DNA from 3 places in the Pseudarthrobacter sp. NCCP-2145 genome. Region 1 is predicted to be linked to each of the others. Evidence: riboswitches for the same ligand, from Rfam matches in the RefSeq annotation. Region 1 holds a riboswitch; each other region holds the start of a gene.
The links. A riboswitch is a leader RNA that binds a small molecule or an ion and turns the genes downstream of it on or off. The one in region 1 is predicted to bind S-adenosylmethionine.
Positions count from the first base shown of each region.

Region 2: another riboswitch for S-adenosylmethionine. It lies ahead of NFU08_RS16925 (bifunctional o-acetylhomoserine/o-acetylserine sulfhydrylase); the one in region 1 lies ahead of NFU08_RS05435 (aminotransferase class V-fold PLP-dependent enzyme).
Region 3: another riboswitch for S-adenosylmethionine. It lies ahead of NFU08_RS13240 (DUF1737 domain-containing protein); the one in region 1 lies ahead of NFU08_RS05435 (aminotransferase class V-fold PLP-dependent enzyme).

Region 1 is NZ_BRCG01000004.1:258,035-264,082, forward strand. It holds gene NFU08_RS05425 (metal-dependent transcriptional regulator) at 1-33, opposite strand, end outside; gene NFU08_RS05430 (class I SAM-dependent methyltransferase) at 83-841, opposite strand; gene NFU08_RS05435 (aminotransferase class V-fold PLP-dependent enzyme) at 934-2,391, opposite strand; SAM riboswitch class IV at 2,426-2,539, opposite strand; gene hisN (histidinol-phosphatase) at 2,699-3,511, opposite strand; gene NFU08_RS05445 (ribosome small subunit-dependent GTPase A) at 3,559-4,674, opposite strand; gene aroA (3-phosphoshikimate 1-carboxyvinyltransferase) at 4,658-6,046, opposite strand.
Region 2 is NZ_BRCG01000022.1:6,791-12,838, forward strand. It holds gene NFU08_RS16920 (homoserine O-acetyltransferase) at 1-837, opposite strand, end outside; SAM riboswitch class IV at 850-965, opposite strand; gene NFU08_RS16925 (bifunctional o-acetylhomoserine/o-acetylserine sulfhydrylase) at 1,064-2,389, opposite strand; SAM riboswitch class IV at 2,432-2,547, opposite strand; gene NFU08_RS16930 (S8 family serine peptidase) at 2,800-4,638, shown strand; gene NFU08_RS16935 (VOC family protein) at 4,774-5,412, shown strand; gene NFU08_RS16940 (HNH endonuclease signature motif containing protein) at 5,640-6,048, shown strand, end outside.
Region 3 is NZ_BRCG01000014.1:40,709-46,756, reverse strand. It holds gene NFU08_RS13260 (HNH endonuclease signature motif containing protein) at 1-379, opposite strand, end outside; gene NFU08_RS13255 (DUF1905 domain-containing protein) at 502-804, shown strand; gene NFU08_RS13250 (O-succinylhomoserine sulfhydrylase) at 967-2,175, opposite strand; gene NFU08_RS13245 (rhodanese-like domain-containing protein) at 2,176-2,586, opposite strand; gene NFU08_RS13240 (DUF1737 domain-containing protein) at 2,583-2,861, opposite strand; SAM riboswitch class IV at 2,875-2,988, opposite strand; gene opgC (OpgC domain-containing protein) at 3,322-5,712, shown strand; gene NFU08_RS13230 (GNAT family N-acetyltransferase) at 5,768-6,048, opposite strand, start outside.

The DNA.
Region 1 (6,048 bases):
CTCTATGGAGGAGGAGGGAGCGCTGGTCTTCACAGGATCCACCCTACCGGCTGCCCCTGGCCGCACGTGGACTGGCGGGCGCTCATGCCCGGACCGCCCGCCAGGCGAGCGTCAGGTATGGAAGTTCCAGTTCCTCGTCCGGTCCGTGGCCCAGGTGCTCGTGAAGGTACCAGTCCAAATTGGCCAGGACTTTTGCCCGGGTGGCCTCTCCGGCGCGGAGGTAATAGCTCCGCGATTTTGTCAGTTCCATCAGGTCTCCGGTGGTCACGGAGTCCTGCCAGTGCGTGAGGTGGTCCTCCAGCGCACCGAACTCGGGCCCTATGAGCGGGCGGTGGCCGGGTTTGTAGACGTCCCCGGCATGCATGATCCTGGAGAGCCGGTGGACCCAGGGGACGGATGTGTCCAGCTGGTTCCAGACGAGTCCCAGCGTTCCGTGGGGACGGAGGACGCGGGCCAGTTCCGTACTGGCCCTCAGGGCATCGCACCAGTGCCAGGCCTGCGCCACGGTGACGACGTCGAAAGCCGCGTCGGGCAGGCCGGTCGCCTCTGCAATTCCAAGGACAGCCGTGGCGGCGGGGACGTGCTCAGCCAGCTGCGCGAGCATGTCCGCTGACGGGTCCACGGCCGCGACGGAGAGTCCCAGGTCCAGCAGCAGTTCAGTGAACTTCCCGGTGCCGGCGCCCACGTCGAGCGCATCGCGTGCTCCCGAAGGCACCAGCCAGCGCGCTGATTCGGCAGGGTAGCCGGGCCGCACCTGCTGGTAGTGCCTGCCGCCGTCCTGGAAGCTCTGGCCGAGCTCCCGGCGCCGGCCGTGATCCAGCCGTGGGCCACCCCGTGCCACGCGCGGCCTCCTTCATCCGGTTCCTTTGGTGTCCTCCGAATTTACCGCATCAGCCGCAACGGCAGGGCGCCGGCCGGCAGGCCAGCCGCAGGTCAGTCGTCGATGCAGGGCGCGGCGCCGGCCGTTCCCGGGGTGTTGGGCGCCCAGTGGGGGTACGTGCGGTTGTCATTGGCGGGAACCCAGCGGCCGGCGTCCACCACATAGTCCCAGCCAAGTCCCTTGGTCCGAAGGTCCCGGATGCCTGCCAGCAGACGTTCGGCATCCTCCAGCCTTGAGCCGACGCCGAAGCTGGCCCGCAGGGAACCGGAGGGAAGGCCCAGCCGCTTCAGCAGCGGGTGCGCGCAGAAGCGGCCGTCGCGCAGGCCCACTCCATGTTCTGCCGAGAGGTAGGCGGCCACCAGGCCGGCGTCGTAGCCTTCCACGGAGAAGTTGACCACGCCGATGGTGTCGGTGTCCGGGTTGGTGTCCTTGAAGATCTGGTGGACGGTGACGCCGTCGATCTCCTGCAGGCCTTCCACCAGGAAGGAGCGGATGGCTGCTTCATGGGCATGCCAGCGGTCCTGGTCCAGTTCCGCGATGACCTGCGTGGCGCGGGCCAGGGTCGCCGCACCCAGCACGTTCGGCGATCCGCCCTCGTGGCGGGCCGGCCCGGTTGCCCAGCTGACGCCGTCGAGCCTGGCTTCCTTGACGGCGCCGCCGCCCGCAAGGTGCGGTGTTCCGGCGTCGAGCCAGTCCGGCCGGCCCACCAGCACGCCGGCACCAAAAGGTGCGTAGAGCTTGTGGCCCGAGAAGGCGAGGTAGTCGACGTCGTCCGCAGTGATGTCGACCCGCCGGTGCGGCGCCAGCTGGGCCGCGTCCACTGCGATCCGTGCGCCGTGCTCGTGCGCCAGCGCGGCGAGGGCGCGGATGGGAAGGATTTCGCCCGTGACGTTGGAAGCCCCGGTCACGGCGAGCAGGCTGACGCCGCCCTGCTGCAGTTCCGCGCGGACCGCGTCAATGGTAGCCGCAATGGTGTCCTCTGCCACGATGCTGCGGTGGGGGACACCCTGCCACGGAAGGAGGTTGGCGTGGTGCTCAATGTCGAGGTACAGGACGTCGCCGTCGGGCCGCCCGTCGGTGACGGGCAGGCAGCCCGCCAGCAGGTTGAGGGAGTCAGTGGTGTTCCGGGTAAAAATCACCGAATCGTCCGGGCGCCCGCCTACGAAGTCGCGGACGATGGCGCGGGCATTCTCATAGACCGAGGTGCTGATCTGGGAGGCATAGCCCGCACCGCGGTGGACGCTGGCGTAGAAGGGCAGGATCTCGTTGAGGTAAGCCGACACCACGGAGAGGGCGGGGGCGGATGCGCCATAGTCCAGGTTGGCGTACCGGGCGTGGCCGCCATGGATCAGCGGGGCCTGGATCTCGGCGCCGCTGACTGCTGCGAGCGGACGGCCGGCGGCGGCGCGGCGCTGGTCGGAAAACGCCGGCGATCCCGGCAGGGCGGCTGCCTGACGCTGGACGGTGGCTTGGGGCGAGACTGCTTCGGGGGAGACGGTGGCAGTTGTCACAGAGACCTCACTTCAGAACAGGACTCCGTGCAGGAATCCGCGCTTGCCGCATCCCTTCCGGACCGGCCTGGTCGTCACCCGGGGCACCCCACCGCGAATGGAGGGTTGCCGGCCAGCAAACCGGGGTTTTGCGCTGGCACTCGTGACCTGGTTAAGAGCGTAGAACATGCGCAGTGAAGGTTAAAAGCCCGCGGAAATGTTAAGGGGTTTGTTACGCGCGGTTGAAAAGGCCCGCCTGCGCCGAAGATCACGACGGCGGACGCCTCCTTTCGGGGGTGCCCGCCGTCGAATATTCGTGCTGCCGGGACTAAAGGAGGTCGTCCAGGTTCGGGTTCAGCCGGCGCAGCACCTCGGAGTGCAGGATGGAATTCGTGGCCAGGGCGTTGCCGCCGAACGGACCGTCCTCGCCCTCCAGCGAGGTGAAGCGGCCACCCGCCTCCACCACGATGGGCACCAGTGCGGCCATGTCGTAGAGGTTAAGTTCAGGCTCGCAGGCGATGTCCACCGAACCTTCGGCCACCATGCAGTAGGACCAGAAGTCACCGAACGCCCGGGTCCGCCACACGTCCTCGGTAAGGCCCAGGAATTCATTGAGGTTTCCGCGCTCCTTCCAGCCGCCAAGGCTCGAATAGGAAAGGGAAGCATCGGACAGATTGGACACATTGGATACCCGGAGGCGGGTGGCAGCGGCAAGTGAACGCCCCATGTAGGCTCCCATGCCCTTGGCGGCCCACCAGCGCTTGCCCAGGGCGGGAGCGCTGACCACGCCCACCACCGGCTCGCCCTCATCCACCAGCGCGATCAGGGTGGCCCAGACCGGAACGCCCCGGACGAAGTTCTTGGTGCCGTCAATGGGGTCGATAATCCACCGCCGCGAGCCGTGGCCTGTGCTGCCAAACTCCTCGCCGAGTACGGCATCGCGTGGACGGGAGCGGGAGAGCTGGCCGCGGATGGCTTCCTCGGCTGCCTTGTCCGCATCGGTGACGGGCGTCAGGTCCGGCTTGGTCTCAATGTGGAGGTCCTGGGCCTTGAAGCGGCTCATGGTCTGGTCATCCACGGAATCGGCCAGGACGTGGGCCAGGCGCAGGTCATCGTTGTAGCTCGAAGCGGGTTGGATCATGGTTCCAAACTACCGTCTGCGCGCCGTTCTGCCGGGAAGCGGGCCCGTCAGGTCACGCTGCCCAGTTCCTTTGCCTCCTGGGCTTCCATTCGCGGGTCCGTGCCGAGGAGGCGCCGCAGGGAGCCCAGCCGTGCTGCTCCGGTGGGGCCGGCATGTCCCCCGCCCACCCATGCGTCCAGCCCGCAGTTCACGGCGGTGGCGGTGTGCTTGCACCCGCGCTCACAGTCGTCAATGCCGGGGGAGAGGTCCGGGAAGGAGCGGAGGATGCGGTCCGGGTCCACGTGCGCCAGGCCGAACGAGCGGATGCCGGGGGTGTCGATGATCCAGCTTCCGGACGGCGCATCCGCCAGCTTCAGGGCAAGGGCCGACGACGACGTGTGCCGGCCGCGGCCCGTGACGGCGTTCACTCCGCCGGTGGCCCGTTCCGCGCCGGTCAGCGCATTGACCATCGTGGACTTTCCAACGCCTGAGTGCCCCAGCATCACGGTGACCTTGCCGTCCAGGTGGCCCCGCATCTCGGCGACGGCCGAGCTGTCCAGCCGTGCGGACAGGCCGTCGTCGGAACGGGCGTCAATGCCCGAGGCGGCGGAATCGGCTGTCCGGCTGATGATCACGGGAAAGTCCAGGTGGGTGTAGTTGGACAGCAGTTCCGCGGGATCCTTGACGTCCGCCTTGGTGACCAGCAGGATCGGCTCGATGCCGGCGTCATAGGCGGCCACCAGGGCACGGTCGATGAAGCCGGTCCGCGGCTCGGGGTTGGCGGCTGCCACCACGATCACCAGCTGGTCGGCGTTGGCCACCACTGCCCGTTCCACGGGATCCGTGTCGTCGGCGCTGCGCCGCAGGAGGGTCTTGCGGTCCTGGATCTTCACCAGCCGGGCCAGGGTGTCCGGCTCCCCGGAGACGTCCCCGACCAGCGAGACAAAGTCTCCTGCGACCACCGGGTTCCGGCGGAGTTCCCTGGCCCGGGCGGCAATGACTACCCTCTCGTTCCCCGAGTCCTCCCCCACAACTGCGGTGTACCGGCCCCGGTCAACGGTGATGATGCGCCCCGTGACGGCATCATCGTGGCTGGGCCTGTCCTTCGTGCGGGGCCGGGAGCCCTTCTTGCTGGGACGGATCCGGACGTCCGATTCATCCCAGGAATCAGTCCTCCGCGCCACCGCTGGAACCTTCCGACGCCGTTTCGGCGGGGCCATTCTGCGCCAGCATGTCTGCCCACAGCCGGGGGAAATCCGGCATGGTCTTGGAGGTAGTGCCGATGTCCTCCACCTGGACGCCCTCCACGGCGAGGCCAAGGATGGCGCCCGCAGTGGCCATGCGGTGGTCCGCATAGCTGTGGACGACACCGGCGTGCAGCTGTGCGGGGCGGATCACCAGGCCGTCGCTGGTTTCCTCTGCGTCACCGCCAAGGCGGTTGATCTCGGCGACGAGGGCGGCGAGCCGGTCCGTCTCGTGGCCCCGCAGGTGCGCGATGCCGGAGAGCCGGGAGGGGCCGGTGGCCAACGCACACAGGGCGGCCACGGTGGGAGCGAGTTCGCTGGTGTCGGCGAAGTCTCCGCCCTTGATGTGGGGTCCGCCCGTGACCGTGAGGACGCCCTCGTCCAGCGTTACCTCCGCACCCATCGTGGCCAGGATGCTGCGCCAGAGGTCACCGACCTGCTGCGTTTCGTCCGGCCAGCCGGGGATCCGCACCGTTCCGCGGGAGGCCAGCGCGGCGGCGAGGAAGGGGCCGGCGTTGGACAGGTCCTGCTCGATCCGCTGGTCGAAGGCGCGGATGGGGCCGGGGCTGACCACCCAGTGGTTGGGCACCGAGTCATCAACCGCAACCCCGGCGCCGCGAAGGACCGCCACGGTCATGTTGATGTGGTCGAGGCTCGGCACCGGCTTGCCCACGTGCTCGAGGTGCAGGCCCTCGGTAAACCTTGCGCCCACCAGGAGCAGCGCCGAAACGAACTGGGACGACGCGCTGGCATCGATGACCAGGTGGCCGCCGCGGACCTCGCCCGTGCCCTCCACAACGAACGGCAGCGACGACGGCGTCCCGCCCCCTTCCGCCGATACGGCCACCCCCAGCGCAGTGAGCGCCTCGATGATCGTTCCCATCGGCCGTTTGCGGGCATGGGGGTCGCCGTCGAACACGCTTCCGCCGTTCCGCAGGGCGGCAAGGGGTGGAACGAACCGCATGACCGTACCCGCGAGCCCGCAATCGATCCTTGTCCGGGGTGACGCGGCATCCGGGTCCAGCGGAACCACTTCCAGGTCGGGCCCAAAGGCACCGTCCCCGGGGACCTCCGTGATGGTGGCCCCCAACTGGCGGAGTGCCTCGATCATGAGCGCTGAGTCCCTCGAATGGAGGGGGGCCCGCAGGCGGGACGGCCCGTCTGCCAAGGCGGCAAGAACGAGGTACCTGTTGGTCAGGGACTTCGATCCGGGCACGGTGACGGTGGCATCGACGGGCCGGGACGCGAAGGGCGCGGGCCAATGGGGAAGGGGCATTCCGGAGTCATCCCGGACGGCGGCTGCTGCGGTCATGC
Region 2 (6,048 bases), on a different contig from region 1:
ATCGAACCGCCGGACCAGTTTGTTTCCCTGGTGGTCCAGGTAGCTTTCCACCTGGTAGCGTCCGCGGGCGGCCAGGACACCACCCTGCAGGGGCGACTCCGGAGCCTGCGGTTCGCGGCCGAACCTGCCTTCGAGTTCCGCCGCTGAGCGGTAGGTGATGTGCGCGATCCGCCGGGCCAGGGCCAGCCCGTCCTCCGGGAAGGGACCGCCGTAATAGTCGCCGCCCTTGAAATTCGCATCCTGGCGGATCGCCAGGGTCTGCGCCTGGGCGAAGGCAATCTGCTCGGCCGTGCTTGCGGCCCCCACGGAAATCACCGCGCAGCGCTGCACCCGCTCCGGGAACGTGATGGCCCACTCAAGTGCGCGGGCTCCGCCCATGGAACCTCCGAGCACCGCAAACCAGCTCCTGATCCCCAGCTGGTCAGCCAGCCGGGCCTCTGCCACAGTGCTGTCCCGCAGCGTGACCAGGGGAAACCGGGATCCCCAGGGAGCCCCGTCCGGTGCCGGCGACGACGGACCGGTGGACCCGTAACAGCCGCCCACAATGTTGATGGACACCACAAAGAAACGGTCCGTGTCCACGGGCGCACCCGGCCCTGCCAGCTGCTCCCACCAGCCCGGTTCGTCGGTGTCGCCGCGGGTCACGTGGGTGCTGCCGGTCAGCGCGTGTTCGATCAGGACGGCATTGCTGGCATCCGCGTTAAGGGTGCCCCAGGTTTCGTAGGCCAGCGTGACGTCGGGCAGGTAGCCGCCGGCTTCAAGTTCCAGCCCCCCAACGGAGGCATAGCGGACAATTCCGTGTTCGGGGACGGTGGTACGGGTGACGGTAACCGTCATGGCAAGACCTCTTCTACGCGCTTGCCCGCCGTCGAATGACCGGCAGGCCAGGTCTTCACCCGGGGCACCCCACCGCGGAAGGAGGGTTGCCGGCCAGCAAGCCGGGGCTGTCACTGGCACTCATGACCTTGTTCGAGTGTACGAAACAGCCCCCGCCTGCTGCCAAGAGTGTGACTGGTTGTGACTTCCCCGGCTTGCCGCCGCAGTGGGTTCCCTGGGCGTCCGGCTAGGCTCCGGTAGCGTCCTTCGCTGCCCGGAAGCCTGCTTCCAGGTCCGCCAGGATGTCATCAATGTGTTCGATGCCCACGGACAACCGGACCAGCCCGGGGGTTACGCCGGCAACAGCCTGCTGCTCCGGGGTCAGCTGGCTGTGGGTGGTCGACGCCGGGTGGATGACAAGGGAACGGACGTCGCCGATGTTCGCCACATGCGAGTGCAGCTCCAGCGCGTCCACGAAGCGCTTGCCCGCCTCGGCTCCGCCAGCGAGGTTGAAGGACACAATCGCGCCCGTGCCCTTGGGGCCATACTTGCGGCCCCGCTCGTACCACGGGCTGGAGGGCAGCCCCGCATAGGCGACGGATTCGACGTCGTCCCTTCCTTCCAGCCAGCGCGCCACTTCCGTGGCGTTGGCAACGTGCCGTTCCACGCGCAGGCTCAACGTCTCAAGGCCCTGTGCGATCAGGAATGCATTGAACGGGGAGACGGCGGAGCCCAGGTCCCGGAGCAACTGGACGCGGGCCTTGAGGATGTAGGACAGGTTGGCGCCCAAGCCACCGTCCTTGCCGAGGTCCCTGGCGTACACCAGCCCGTTGTAGGTGGGGTCCGGGGTATTGAAGCCCGGGAACTTTGCGGGGTCCTTGCCGAAGTCGAAGTTGCCTGAGTCCACGATCACGCCGGCGATCGCGGAGCCGTGGCCGCCCAGGTACTTGGTTGCCGAATGGACAACGATGTCCGCTCCCCATTCCAGAGGCCGGATCAGGTACGGGGTGGACAGGGTGTTGTCCACGATGAGGGGCACACCGGCATCGTGTGCCACCTGGGAGATGCCATCGATGTCCAGGACGTCCTGCCGGGGGTTGGATACCACTTCGCCGAAGAACAGCTTGGTGTTGGGCTGGACCGCGTCACGCCACTGGTCGAGGTTGTCCGGGTCCGCTACGAAGGTGACGGAAATACCGAACTTCTTCAGGGTGTGGGCGAAGAGGTTGTAAGTCCCGCCGTACAGGCTGGGGCTGGCAACGATATGGTCCCCCGCCTCGGCGATATTGAGGACGGCGAAGGTCTCGGCCGCCTGGCCTGAACTCAGCAGCAGTGCCCCCAGCCCGCCTTCAAGGCTGGCGACCCGCTGTTCCACGGCCTCCTGGGTGGGGTTGCCGATGCGGGTATAGATGGGTGCCAGTTCAGCAAGGGCGAAGCGGTTGGCGGCGCTCTCGGCGCTGGGGAACACGAAGGACGTGGTCTGGTAGATAGGGAGTGCCCGGGCGCCCGTGGCACTGTCCGGCTCCTGTCCTGCATGGATCTGGCGGGTTTCGAATGACCATCCGTTGGACAATTAAGGCTCCTTTGACTGGGCCCGGCATGCTCGAAGCACCGCGGGCCGCGCTTGCCATCCGGCCGATTACCGGACAGCCAGGTCCTCACCCGGGGCACCCCACCGCGGAAGGAGGGTTGCCGGCCAGCAAGCCGGGGCTGTCACTGGCACTCATGACCTGAGCCCAGTGTAGGAACAGCGGGTGTCCGCCGCCATGAGTGTGACCGGTTGTGACTTCCGGCCCTGGTCCGGGGCGGAATTGTCCTCACGCAGGGCGGGTGGAGAGGCCCCGGATGTTGATTTCCCAAGGTTCCACAGGAGATGCGCAGGATTGCGCGAAGTTTGGCCGTTTGACGCCGGTCCTCCGTTAGATTTGAGCCGGGAAATCGTCACCCGGCAGTTCTCCTCAGACACCAAAGGAACACATTCCGTTGCCCCAGTTCTTGCGCCTGGCACGTCGCGCCGTCCTTCTCTCCGCCGTCGCCCTCTGCTCAAGCGCGGTGGCAGCAGCGTCCTGGCCGGCACCCGCCGCGGACGCCGCCCCCGCTGCGCCTGTTGCCTCGCCGGCAAACGACGGCGGCCGCTACCTTGTCCAATTCGCCCCGGGAAGGGACGTCCCGGCCGAGGCGGCGGCCCTCCGCGCCCAGGGAATCGGTGTCACCCGGACATTTACGAAGGCCGTGAAGGGCGCCGCCATCGAGGCCAGCGCGGCGCAGGCTGCCGCCCTGCTCCGCTCCGGCCGGGCGGCAGCAGTGGAGCCGGACCACGCCGTCACTGTCTCCGAGACGCAGCGCAACGCCCCGTGGGGGCTCGACCGGATTGACCAGCAGGCTCTTCCCCTTTCCACCACCTACACTCCTGCTGGCACCGGCCAGGGCATCAGGGTCTACGTCGTGGACACCGGGATCCTCGCGTCACATGTCGATTTCGGCGGCCGTGTCACGGCGGGGTGGACAGTCAAGGCTGACGGCTTGGGCTCAAGCGACTGCAACGGACATGGCACGCACGTGGCAGGAGTAATCGGCGGCACCGTCCATGGTGTGGCCAAATCCGCCACCCTCATTCCGGTGCGGGCTTTGGCGTGTGATGGCTCCGGCCTCTACTCGGACATCATCGCAGGGCTCGACTGGATTGCAGGGCAACACCGGCCTGGCACTCCCGCCGTCGTCAACCTGAGTGTCGGCGGCCCCACCAGCAGCGTGCTCGACGCAGCAGTCCAGTCCATCATCTCCAACGGCATGCCTGCCATCGTCTCAGCCGGAAACAACGCTGTGGACGCCTGCACGGCTTCCCCGGCCCGCACCCCCGCCGCCGTCACAGTGGCGGCCAGCGATTCTTCGGATCGTCAGGCCTCTTTTTCCAACTTCGGCAAATGCGTAGACCTCTATGCTCCCGGCGTTGGCATCAGCTCCACCTGGCACACGTCGACGACGGCCACAGCCTCACTCAGCGGAACGTCCATGGCCACCCCCCATGTGGCTGGCGCTGCCGCACTCATCCTGTCCGGCAACCCCCTTTTGACACCTGGGCAGGTGGCTGATCGGCTGGTCTCTTCCGCGTTCGGGGGAACCATTACAGCAACCGGAAATGGAACGCCGAACCGGCTGCTCCAAACCCCGTCAGCTTCGGTCAACGCCTTTGCAGTGGGGGGCGCGATCGGGGCCAAGTACTACTCAATGGGCGGACCGGCGTCGCAGCTGGGCGCTGCCACCAGCCAGGAGCAGACCGTCCAAGGCGGGGCACAGCAGCAGTTCCAACATGGCCTGATTTTCTGGTCTCCTTCAGGTGGGGCACACCCGCTGTGGGGAGCAATTGAGAAGAAGTGGTTCAACGGGCATGACGCGGGCTACCCCATCCGGGACGAGGAACCTCTGGGCGGCGGAGCCATAGCCCAGCACTTCACGAACGGAACGATGTACTACACACCGCAGATTGGCCTGCATTACATCGGAGCCGGAATCCGGGAGGCGTGGTGGAATAAGGGAGGGCAGACCGGAGTAGCCGGTTATCCTGTGTCCGACGAGAGCCGCTGGTATGAGGGAGGCGCCGTCCAAGCCTTTCAGGGCGGAACCTTTTATTTCACACCCCAGTACGGAACCAGGCTGCTGCAAGGGGCCATCCGATGGGAGTACGAGCGAAGGGGAGGCTATCTCTTCATCGGGCGCCCGGTCACCGATGAGTACTCCTTGAATGCGTCCACTCGTGCACAGCGCTTCGACAACGGCATCATCTACTGGTCCAACGGAAGCATATGGACCGACCGGCTTTAGGGTGCAAGCCAGACCGGTCCATAAGCGCGCATTCCCGGCCGTTGTCAGCAGGGAATTCGAGCACGGCTGCCGCCAAAAATCCCAGTAAGGCTACCCTTAGCTGAGAGCCCGATCACAAAGTGCCAAGATGTTGCCATGCGCATGGATCACGTCTCTTACGCCTGTGAACACGATGGCCTGGCTGCCACCACCGAACGTATTTCCTCTGCCCTCGGAGTTGAGGCAGTGAAGGGTGGAGTGCACCCGCGGTTCGGAACCCGGAATATGATCATCCCGCTTGCGGGGCACAAGTACCTTGAGGTCGTTGAGGTCCTGGACCACCCGGCTTCTGACAAGGCCCCCTTTGGCCAGGCAGTGCGGGCACGCTCCGCCGCAGGTGGCGGATGGATGGGCTGGTGCGTCGAAGTGGACGACCTCGCCCCCTTCGAGGAACGCCTGGGACGCTCGGCAGTCAACGGCAACCGCAAATTCCCTGACGGCCGCGAACTCGTGTGGAAGCAGATCGGCATCCTCGGCTTGATCGCGGACCCCCAGGTCCCGTACATGCTCAAGTGGGAGGGCGACCCTTCCCTGCACCCGTCCAACGCCTACGAGAGCAACGTCAAGATGAGCTGCCTCACCATTGCCGGATCGGCAGCCCGGGTGACCGAGTGGCTGGGTGAACCAGTGGAGAAGCCGCTGGAAGACGTAGCCGTGGAGTGGGTGGCGCCGCACGGAACCCCCGGGATCCTTTCGGTGACATTCGAGACCGCCAACGGGGCAGTCACCATCTGACGCTCCCCCGCCTGCCCGGGCGTCCCCGTCCGGGCACCAACATGGGCAGGAAATGCCTTCTGCCCGACAAAGCTTCGGCCGCCATCAGCAGGTGACAACGGCGTCACCCGCCGATGGCGGCCGAATTCGTCTCCTGGCTGCGTTCCAATGCGCAGGGCGCCACTGTGCTATCTCCCGGCTGCCCCAGGCCAAACGTCATTGTCGGACCCCCTTGGCAGGATGGGTTTATGGGCAGGGAAGCGGTGGCGAGGGCGTTTGCGGATATCAGGGCCGCCCTTGCCGTGCTCAATGCGGAGGTGGACGGGTGCGGTTCGGAGCCGTTCTCTGCTGCCGATCCCTTAGCCGGGATGGCGGAGGGGAGCCTGGACATCCTCGCCGGCGCCAGGGAGGCCGAAGCCGGGCTTGCAGGCCTGAAGGCCCGCGCTGCCATGAAGTACGCCGACACCGCCCATACCCTGGCCCCTCCCGGAATGCCGGTGCAGGCACAGGAAATGGCCGTGGCAGCCGAGATCGGGTGCGTGCTGGCCCTCGGGCCGCGGGCCGCCAGCACGTTCCTGTCCGCATCCCACGCGCTGACCACCACCCTGCCCCTGACCCTCGCGGCCCTGCACGCCGGCACGATCTCGTGGCAGCACG
Region 3 (6,048 bases), on a different contig from region 1:
CGATCACCAGCGCACAGCCGACCTCGGCCACCAGGCTCCGGTCCTGGCCGGTGGCCTCCTGCGGCGAGGACGGCGGACCGTTCACCACACTCGTGGCGGCAGCGAGCACCTGAACCGCCCGCGCCTTCACCGCTGCCAGCTTCGCCTCCGACCGCGCCACCCCCGCAAGAACATCCAACGCATTATCAGCAACCCGCTGCAACGGATCATCACCAACCCCGCCAGCGTCAGCGCCAGGCTCAACGCCACCAAGACCAGAAACATCCGTACCGGAACCAGTCGTACCGGAAACAGCAGCGCCGCTGAGCACCGCCCTAAAAGCAGCCACCGAAGCGTCAACTGCCGCCTCCGCCTCCACCACCGCCGTCGTGCTTTCCATACAGACATCCTCCAGCGGGGGTCTGACAAAAAGGGCAGTGTGGCAGGGGCTGTGGATGACTAGTGGCCGGCTGGATATCCACAACCCTGGCGGCACTACCGCAGGCGTGCCATACTCGGCGCGTGACGTCGTCGTACTCCTTCACAGCCGCACTGTGGCTGTACCCGGGCGAGGCCGGCTGGCATTTCCTTACCCTGCCACCGGACGTGGCGGACGATATCCGCGCACGAAACGCAGGGCACAGCAAAGCGTTCGGCTCAATCCAGGTGACAGCGGAAATTTCCGGCCACACCTGGCAGACCTCGCTCTTCCCGGACGCTCACAAGGGGACGTACCTCCTGCCAGTCAAGAAGGCCATCAGGGCCAGGGCCCGGATCAGTGAAGGCGACGCCGTGAAAGTCAGCCTCTCCGTTATCGGCACCTGATGAATAGGGGCCGGATATCCCCAAAAGACGTACCGGAAACAGGCGCTGTAGGGCCGCGCCGGCGGCGATGCCCAGCAGGTCTGCTCAGGCAGGGGATGGTGGACAGCAGCCGCCAGCCGGGAGCAGCGACCGTTCCAGGCATGCCCACCACCGTCCGGAGTGCTAGATCTGCTTGAGCGCCTGCTCCAGGTCGCCGATCAGGTCGTCCACGTCCTCCAGGCCGACGGAAAGCCGCACCACACCGTCGCTCAGGCCGATTGCCGCCCTGCCCTCCGGACCCATGGCGCGGTGCGTGGTGGTGGCGGGGTGGGTGATGAGGGACTTGGCGTCGCCCAGGTTGTTGGAGATGTCGATGATCCGCAGGCCGTCCAGCAGCGCGAACGCCGCTTCCTTCCCAGAGCGGCCCCCGGAGGGCGCAAGTTCCAGGGTGAGGACTGTGCCACCCGCGCTCATCTGCTTCGCGGCCAGCTCGTACTGTGGGTGGGATTTCAGGAGCGGGTACTTCACCCAGCTGACGGCGGGCTGCTCCTCCAGCCATTCCGCGAGCCGCAGGGCGGTGGCCGAGGAATGGTTGACGCGGAGCGCCATGGTCTCAAGGCCCTTGGTGAGGACCCAGGCATTGAACGCGGACAACGCCGGTCCGGTGTGGCGCATCAGCTGCTTCACCGGTCCGTCGATGAACTCCTTGGTGCCCAGAATGGCGCCGCCGAGCACCCTGCCCTGGCCGTCGATGTGCTTGGTGCCCGAGTAGACAATGACGTCCGCGCCGAACTGCCCGCAGCGCTGCAGCAGGGGAGTGGCGAAGACATTGTCGACGACGACGGTCGCCCCGGCTGCGTGCGCCAGGTCGCTGACCGCGGCAATGTCGACGATCTCCTGCATCGGGTTGGATGGCGATTCAAAGAAGACGGCGGTGGTGGGCTTGGACAGGGCCTCGCGCCACTGCTCCAGGTCCGGCCCGTCCACGAAGACGGTTTCCACGCCCCACCGCGGCAGGATCTCGTTGAGGATCACAAAGCAGGACCCGAACAGCGAGCGGGCAGCAACCACGCGGTCGCCGGCGGCCAGCAGGGCACCCAGCGCGGTGAACACCGCGGACATCCCGGACGCCGTCGCAAAGCACGCCTCGGTTCCTTCCAGCAGGCGGAGACGTTCCTGGAACGTGGCCACGGAGGGGTTGCCGTAGCGGGAGTACACAAAGCGCTCGTCCTCGCCCGTGAACGCGCGCTCGGCGGCAGCGGCGGATTCGTAGACAAAGCCCGAGTTCAGGAAGATGGCTTCGCTGGTTTCCTGGAAGTTGGTGCGGTCCAGCCCGCCGCGCACGGCCTGGGTGTCGGGGCTCCAGCCGGCGGCGTCTTCGTTGAAGGTCACTTAGATCTTTCCCAGGTTGGTTGGCAGGCCGCGGTTCTTCCAGCCGTTGACGGTGCGTTCGCCGAAGCGGTCCGGGTCGCCTTCAAAGCCCTCCAGCACGTTGTAGGAGGTGAAGCCGGCCTGGGTGGCCGCTATGGCTGCCGCGATGGACCGCTGGCCGGAGCGGCACAGGAACACCAGTTCGGTTGAACGGTCCTCGGGCGCCTGCTGGCTGAGGTCGTTGATGAAGTCAGGGTTGGGGATGCCGCCGGGGAAAGTCCACTGGATGAACAGCGGATCGTTCTCGGTTGCCTTGGTGTCGGGAATACCAATGTGGGCCCACTCGCCCTCGGTGCGTACATCCACCAGGATGGCGCCCTGTTCCAGCTTGTCCCAGGCCTCCTGCGGCGTCAGGTCCCCTGCGTAGCTCATGCGTGGCCCTCGCCGTCGAACTCAAGGTCGTCGCCTGCGGACTCGAGGTTGTCCACGGCGTCCGCCACTGCGGCGTCCGCGGAAGCGATCGCCGCCGGAAGAACCAAGGCCTGGGCCACGATGACACTGCTGCCGTTGAAGGTTGCCGCCGGGCTGCCGTGCAGCACATAGCCCTCCGCCAGGGCGGCCGAGATGCGCTCACAGAATGCACGGTCGTCCGGGCCGCTGATGAGGCGATAGGACAGTTTTTCTTCAGGGGCAGGTGCGTCAGACACGACGGATCTCCTTCTCTCACGCTTGCAGCTCGAATGGTCGATATGCCGAGTATTCACCTGAGGCACCCCGCCGTGGAAGGAGGGTTGCCGACCGGCCAGTCAGGGCTTGGCGCCGGTACTCATTACTCCCCAAAAACGTAACACTTGCCGCCCGGCGCCGCACCGCCGCCGTCGTCATGTTGCGTAACTGAAGGATGCAGCGCGGAGGCGCCGCGCCGAAGATGCGTCCGCCACCTCCCTGGAACGGACGACGGCGACACCACTTGGGGTGCCCGGGCGCCAGGTGCCTGTCGCCCGGGTCGGGCCGATAAAGTTTCTGCAGGGGCCGCCGCCCCGCTACTGGAGAAATCAGTCCCTGGGGGTCTTCATCATCACGCCATCCGCCGCCGCGCCCACACGTCCCGCCCGGAGCCGCCGGCTGCAGCCCCTCCACAGGGTGGCCGCGCTCCTCGCCGCCGTGATGATGGCCGTCCTGGCGGTGGTGGTGCCCGCCGGCTCAGCGCAGGCCGCCCGAAACTTCACGGAGGAAGGCAAGCCGCTGCTGGGCGCAGTCCTCGAATGGGGAGAGGACACCGCCGGCGGCTTCTCCGAAAGGCTCGGGGCATCCCCCGCAATCTTCGGACACGACATCGCCTTCCCGTTCCGTGCCTCGGAGGAGAACGATATCCGCGAGTTCCTGGAGCAGTCCGCCGGGCAGGGTGCCCATGCGATGCTCACGGTGAGGCCTGCCGTCCCGCTGGACCAGGTCACCGCTGGCGCTGCCGCAGCCTTTGCGGGGGAAGTGCGCCGGATGCAGGGGGATTTCAAGGGCCAGTTGCTTATCCGCTTTGCGCCGGACATGAATACCAGCTGGGTGGAGTGGGGGCAACAGCCTGGCGGCTACCGGGAGGCATTCCAGGCGGTGGCGGCGGCGTTTCGGGATGGTGGTGCCCGTGGCAGCTTTGTCATGGTGTGGGAACCGTATCTGGGCAAGGACTACCCCTTTGACCGGAACCGGAATGCGCCCGGGCCCGGCAGCGAAGGCTTCAACCTGTTGGATACCAATGGCGACGGCACCTGGAATGGCTCCGACAAGGCCTATGAACCCTACTATCCGGGGGACGACGCCGTGGACTGGGTGGGCCTGACTGCCTACCACGATGACACCGCAGGGGGCGGCGCCGTCAACACCGTGCCCCGAACCGGTGAGCTGCAGGAGATGCTGACGGCCTCCGGCGGGGAGAGCTTCTACGGGACATATGCCGCGGGGCGGGACAAGCCCTTCATGCTGCAGACGTCGGCCTTCTACAGCCCGTCCTCCGGAGGCGCCGCGGAAGCGGAGATCAAGAACGGCTGGTGGGACCAGGTCCTGGGCGTTGCCGGATCAGCCGACTTCGCACTGACCGGGGCAGTGGTCTGGGACGAACGCACCAGCACACGGGACACCGGCGTGGCCAGCATCGACTGGCGGCTCACCGGAAACGCCGGCATCGCGGACGCTGCCCACAGCCGGCTTGAGGAAGCGCCCATCGTGACGGGGCCTGTTACCGATGTCAGTTCGGGTCCCGGGTTTGTCAGGTCCAACACGCTTTCGGCTGCTGCCGCCTGGACCGTTGGGGCCGCGCTCATCATCCTCCTGGTGGCGCTGTGGCAACTCCCCGCCAGGCTGGGTGCGGTCACGGCGTGGGGCTACAGCGACCCTTCCAGCAGGGACTCACGCGTGGACCTGCTCCGTGGCCTGGCCATCGTGTTCGTGGTGGTGAACCACCTGGGCATGGTGTCGCTGTTCCAGCTCCTGACCCAGGAAGCGGTGGGCTTCGTTTCGGGTGCCGAGCTGTTCGTTCTGTTCTCCGGCCTGGTGGTGGGCATGGTGTATGGGCCCAGGGCGAAGGACGATTTTGGAACGGTGGTGGACCTCACCTCGCGCCGGGCAGGCAAGCTCTACGTAACGGCGCTGGTGGTGCTGGTGGGCGTCTTCCTGCTGTCGCTGCTGCCGGCCTTCCGGACCGACGCGCTCACAACCTTCGTGGACCAGGGCACCGGCGGAGCGGGGCACGAAGGGGCAGGACGCACCTACGACCTTTACGCGGGTATGGAAACGCTGTTCCAGTTTCCCGTTCCGGCGCAGGTGCTTCCCGCCATCCTGCTGCTCCAGTTCGGGCCTTGGCAGTTCAACGTGATGGGCCTCTATGTGGTGCTGCTGCTGGCCAGCCCGCTGATCCTGGCCGCCCTCAACCGCGGCAAGGCTGTCTGGGTGCTGGCGGCATCGCTGGCCGTATACGCGGTGGGTACGGTGACGCGTTTCCGGCTCCTGCCGTCACAGTTCGAGGATTCCTTCCCCTTGCTGGTGTGGCAGGTGCTGTTCGTCATCGGCTTGGCGGCCGGGTTCCACCGGCGGAGCATCGTGGCCTGGCTTTCAGCGCACACCTGGGTGGTGGTGGCCTGCACCGCCCTGGCCTTCGCGTTCGCCTTCGTATCCTGGGGCAACCCGTACCTCGCCAACGGGTATGACGTCCGCCTTGCCATCATTCCGGACACCGCATACCGGGCCATGTACGACCTCTTCTTCGGGCGCACCTACCTTGCCCCGGGCCGGCTGCTCAACGTCCTGGTCCTGGTGGTGGCGGCCTATGCCTTCCTCACCGCGTACTGGAAACCGGTACAGCGCGCCCTGGGCTGGTTCCTGGTCCCGTTGGGCCGCGCCACCCTCTATGTGTTCATCATGCATGTGGTTCTCATCGCCGTCATCGCCAACATCCCGGCCCTCCAGCAAGATAACATCCTCATCAACACCCTGGCCTACGCCGTGGTGCTGGGACTCCTCTGGGCGATGGTGCGCACGCGGTTTCTCTTCAGGATCATCCCTACCTGAGGATGCCCCGGCCACCGCAGCCCGTGCGCTCCTGCCGGGGGCTGACGCGCGGTGCTCAGGAGTGCGGCAGGATCAGCTGGTGGAGCAGGTGGTCCTGCCACTGCCCTGCGATCTTCAGGTAGTCCGGAGCAACCCCGATCTCCCGGAACCCTGCCCGCTGCAGGATCCGCCGCGACGCTGTGTTGTGGAGCAGGGTTGCCGCCTGGATTCGGTGCAGTCCAAGCGCCGTCCGGGCGTAGCTGGCTGCGTGGAGAACGGCGGCAGTGCCGATCCCTTGCCCGGTGAGTTCGTGGTCCACCCAGTAGCCCAGGTTGGCGCTGAGGAAGGGGCCGCGGA